One region of the Pseudomonas sp. GW822-FHT02G04 genome, then DNA from elsewhere that is predicted to be linked to it. Evidence: predicted binding sites of a transcription regulator. Region 1 holds the regulator's gene; the other holds the start of a gene.
What was found. Region 1 encodes FliA, which starts transcription of late flagellar genes. Its sites were predicted from a motif close to CTAAAGTTTNNNNNNNNNNNGCCGNTAA; they were not measured.
Positions count from the first base shown of each region.

Region 2: a site for FliA is predicted at 897-924, ahead of AC1RO5_RS05205 (methyl-accepting chemotaxis protein). Genes of this name have one in related genera too.

Region 1 covers NZ_JBXANU010000022.1:9,650-12,049, forward strand. The annotation lists gene fleN (flagellar synthesis regulator FleN) at 99-929, shown strand; gene fliA (RNA polymerase sigma factor FliA) at 926-1,666, shown strand; gene AC1RO5_RS23140 (chemotaxis response regulator CheY) at 1,834-2,205, shown strand; gene AC1RO5_RS23145 (protein phosphatase CheZ) at 2,227-2,400, shown strand, end outside.
Region 2 covers NZ_JBXANU010000003.1:81,270-83,669, reverse strand. The annotation lists gene AC1RO5_RS05210 (LysR substrate-binding domain-containing protein) at 1-846, shown strand, start outside; gene AC1RO5_RS05205 (methyl-accepting chemotaxis protein) at 1,032-2,400, shown strand, end outside.

The DNA of each region.
Region 1 (2,400 bases):
TTGTACCTACATCGATGGTCTGCCATGCATTGTTCCGATGGTGAACGCGCAGCCAGTAATGTGGCCTCCGTCTAAGTAAGACAAGGTAAAGAAATAACATGGGCAGCATGCATCCCGTACAGGTGATCGCGGTGACCGGCGGCAAAGGTGGCGTCGGGAAGACTAACGTGTCAGTGAACTTGTCCCTGGCTCTAGCTGAGCTCGGCCGGCGCGTCATGCTGCTGGATGCCGATCTGGGGCTGGCGAACGTCGACGTTCTGTTGGGACTGACACCCAAACGCACGCTGGCCGACGTGATCGAAGGCCGCTGTGAGCTGCGCGACGTGCTGTTGCAAGGGCCTGGCGGTATCCGCATCGTCCCGGCCGCCTCCGGCACCCAGAGCATGGTTCATTTGAGCCCGGCCCAGCATGCCGGCCTGATCCAGGCGTTCAGTGACATCGGCGACAACCTCGACGTATTGGTGATCGACACCGCTGCGGGCATTGGTGACTCGGTAGTCAGCTTCGTGCGCGCCGCGCAGGAAGTCTTGCTGGTGGTGTGTGACGAGCCGACCTCGATCACCGACGCCTACGCGCTGATCAAACTGCTTAACCGCGACTACGGCATGAACCGCTTCCGCGTCCTGGCCAACATGGCGCAGAGCCCGCAGGAGGGCCGCAACCTGTTCGCCAAGTTGACCAAGGTCACGGATCGCTTCCTCGACGTCGCCTTACAATACGTCGGTGCGGTGCCTTACGACGAAAGCGTGCGTAAGGCCGTGCAGAAGCAACGCGCGGTGTATGAAGCCTTTCCGCGTTCCAAGTGCGCCCTAGCGTTCAAGGCCATTGCGCAGAAAGTCGATACCTGGCCGCTGCCGGCCAACCCGCGTGGGCACCTGGAGTTTTTCGTCGAGCGCCTCGTGCAACAAACGGCAGGACCCGTGCTATGACAGCCAGCGGTTACAACCTCTACAAGAAGTCGGCACGTGACGCGCAGTACGAGCTGATCGAGCGTTACGCGCCACTGGTCAAACGCATTGCCTACCACTTGCTGGCGCGTCTGCCGGCCAGTGTCCAGGTCGAAGACCTGATCCAGGCCGGGATGATCGGCCTGCTTGAAGTATCAACCAAATACGACGCCAGCAAAGGCGCGAGTTTCGAGACGTACGCGGGCATTCGAATCCGCGGCGCGATGCTCGATGAAGTGCGCAAGGGGGACTGGGCGCCACGTTCGGTCCACCGCAATACCCGCATGGTCAGCGACGCGATTCGCTCGATTGAAGCTAAAACCGGCCGTGACGCTAAAGATCACGAAGTTGCGGCCGAACTCCAATTGAGTCTCGACGATTATTACGGGATTTTGAACGACACCCTGGGCAGCCGGTTATTCAGTTTCGACGATCTGTTGCAGGACGGCGAACACGAAGGGCTGCATGAGGATGGCGCGAGTGCTCATCTCGAGCCGTCACGCGATCTGGAAGATGAACGCTTCCAGGCGGCGCTGGCGGACGCGATTGCCAATTTGCCGGAGCGTGAGCGACTGGTGTTGGCGCTGTACTACGACGAAGAGTTGAATCTCAAGGAAATCGGTGAGGTCCTGGGGGTCAGTGAATCTCGGGTCAGCCAGTTACACAGCCAGTGCGCGGCCCGTTTGCGGGGGCGTTTGGGGGAGTGGCGAGCGCGCTGAAGGCAGTGTGGGGACACTGCGAATGGAGCTGGTGTGGTGTTGAACCGTACCGGTCTCGATCTGTTGTGCTCCAGACCGTCATTGAGTGCTTTGCCGGATTGATTGAAATGGCGCGTCCAGGTGCTGGGCGCGTTTAAGACTGCTTGGAGGTCGAATTGGACAAGAACATGAAAATCCTCATCGTTGATGACTTCTCAACGATGCGGCGGATCATAAAAAACCTGTTGCGTGACCTTGGGTTCACCAACACCGCCGAAGCCGATGACGGGCTGACCGGGTTGCCGATGCTGCAAAGCGGTAACTTCGATTTTCTGGTTACCGACTGGAACATGCCCGGTATGACCGGCATCGACCTGCTTCGTGCGGTGCGCGCTGATGAAAGGCTCAAGCACCTGCCGGTGCTGATGGTGACCGCCGAAGCCAAGCGCGAGCAAATCATCGAAGCGGCCCAGGCCGGTGTTAACGGCTATGTGGTCAAACCCTTCACAGCCCAGGCGTTGAAAGAAAAAATCGAGAAGATTTTCGAACGCATCGGCTGATGTACTGCGCACGGGGGAGCTATGGAGCATAACGAATCTTCACAGGGCGATTTCGAGTCGACCCTGAAAAAACACGCGGTCGAACTGGTCGACAGCCTTGAAAAAGGCAAGTTTGGCGACGCTGTGCAACTGATCCATGAGCTCAACCAGACCCGTGACCGCGGCCTGTATCAGGAAGTGGGCAAGCTCACCCGC
Region 2 (2,400 bases), on a different contig from region 1:
GCCGCCGAAGAATTGTCGATCACACAAAGTGCGGTCAGTCGGCACATTCGTACGCTTGAAGAGCATTTCGCCTGTCGGCTGTTCCATCGCAGCGGGCGCAACCTGCAACTGACCGAGTCGGCGCGGCTGATCCTGCCGGGCATACACGAAGGCTTCACCGCCCTTGAACGGGCCTGCAACACCTTGCGCGCCGAAGACGACATCCTGCGCATGAAAGCCCCGTCGACCCTGACCATGCGCTGGCTGTTGGCGCGGCTCAGCCGTTTTCGCCACCTGCGACCGGGGAACGAGGTGCAATTGACCAGTGCCTGGATGGACGTCGATACGGTGGACTTCAACCACGAACCCTTCGACTGCGCCGTCATCCTCAGCAACGGGCATTTTCCACCGGACTGGGAGACGACTTTGCTGTTCCCCGAAGAGCTGATTCCGGTGGGCGCGCCGAATCTTCTAAAGGACCAACCGTGGGACGTTGCGCGCCTGGCCAGCACCGAACTGCTGCACCCGACGCCGGACCGCCGTGACTGGCGCAACTGGCTGGAGCGTATGGGCCTGAGCGATCAGGTCTCGCTCAAGGGCGGGCAGGTGTTCGACACCCTGGAGCTGGGCATGATCGCTGCCGCCCGCGGCTACGGCGTGTCCATGGGCGATTTGCTGATGGTGGCGGAGGATGTCGCGCAGGGACGTCTGAGTTTGCCGTGGCCGACAGCCGTCGCCAGTGGTGAGAATTATTACCTGGTCTGGCCGAAAACCCGTCCCGGAGGTGAACGTTTGCGCCGGCTCAGCGATTTCCTGCAAGGCGAAGTCCGGGCCATGGAATTGCCGGATGTCGAACGCCTGGGCTGAATCGATGGAGCCGCTGCAATGGCGGCCTTGAGCCATATCCCCGTTAATCACTCAAGTATTCGGCTTTGCCGCCGAAAATCTGCTGATGGAACCTTCGTGCCAGGCTCCACGCTTTCCCCATTATCAGAAATTTTGCCAAGTGCGACGGGATCAGGATGATCCGGCCCACTGGGCCAGGAGCTGTCATGTCTCAACCTCGTGCTCGGATTGCCTCACAGCTGGGTCTTGCGCTTGCCGTGATACTGGCGGTTGTCATCAGCGGCAGCACCGTATTTGCCCTGCGCTCGCTGGACGCCGCCAACCTCGCCACCCGCGAAGAGCACCTGGCCAGCGAGGCACGGCTGCTGGCCGATCAGCTGAGCACGTTCCACGGCACGTTGCGTGAAAGTACCCAGCGCCTCAGCGGCCTGTTCGAGAAGCGCTTCAGCGCCGGTTTGAGCGTGCACCCGGATGAGCCGGTGACCGTGGCGGGTGTGCAGACCCCGGGCCTGCACCTGGGCGGCGAAGTGTTGAACAACAACTTCAAGGAAGTGGACGAGTTCAAGCAAATGACTGCCGGCGTCGCGACGCTGTTCGTGCGCAGTGGCGAAGACTTCATTCGGGTCAGCACGTCCCTGAGCAAACAGGACGGCACCCGGGCCATCGGCACATTGCTGGACCACGCTCATCCGGCTTATGCGCGCTTGATGGCCGGGCAGAGCTACGTCGGTCGCGCCTTGCTCTTCGAACGGTCCTACATGACTCAATACACCCCCGTACGCGACAGCGGCGGTAAGGTGATTGCCGTGCTGTTCGTAGGATTCGATTACACCGACGCACAGAACGCTCAGTTCGAAAACCTCAAACGCTTCCGCATCGGCCAGACCGGCTCGCTGGCGCTGCTCGATGAGCAGAACAAATGGCTGGTGCCGATCGCCGGTGTGCAAGCGTTGGATGTGGCAGTCCCGGCCATCGTCGGTCTGGCCAAGACACCGGGCAAGGGCGATTTCTGGAGCGACACGTCGCAAGACTTCTACAGCATTGCCGTGCCGTTCGAAGGCGGGCCGTGGTCGGTGGTGGCGAGCATGCCGAAAGCCGAAATCCGCGCGGTGACCTGGAGCGTCGGCATTCGACTGGCCATCGGCAGCCTGCTGGCGATGTTGCTGGCGGTGGGTTCGGCGGTCTGGTTGCTGCGCAGCAAACTGGCGCCGCTGGGCGATCTGGTGCGTCAGGCCGAAGCCTTGGGTGCCGGTGATTTGAGCGTGCGCCTGAACGTGTCGAGCAACGACGAAATCGGTCAGTTGGCCCGCGCCTTCAACCAGATGAGCCAGGCGCTGTCGACGATGGTCGAACACATTCGTAGAGCCTCGGAAGAGGTCAACAGCCGCGCCCAAGCGTTGTCTGGCTTGTCCGGTGGTGCCTATGAAGGGATGGAGCAGCAGTCCGGCGAAATCACCAGCATGGCTGGCGCGGTGGAAGAATTCAGCGCCACTTCGTTGAACATTGCCGACAACATGGGCAACACCCAGCGTCTGGCGCAGGAAAACGCACAGCAAACCCAGATCGGTCGTACGT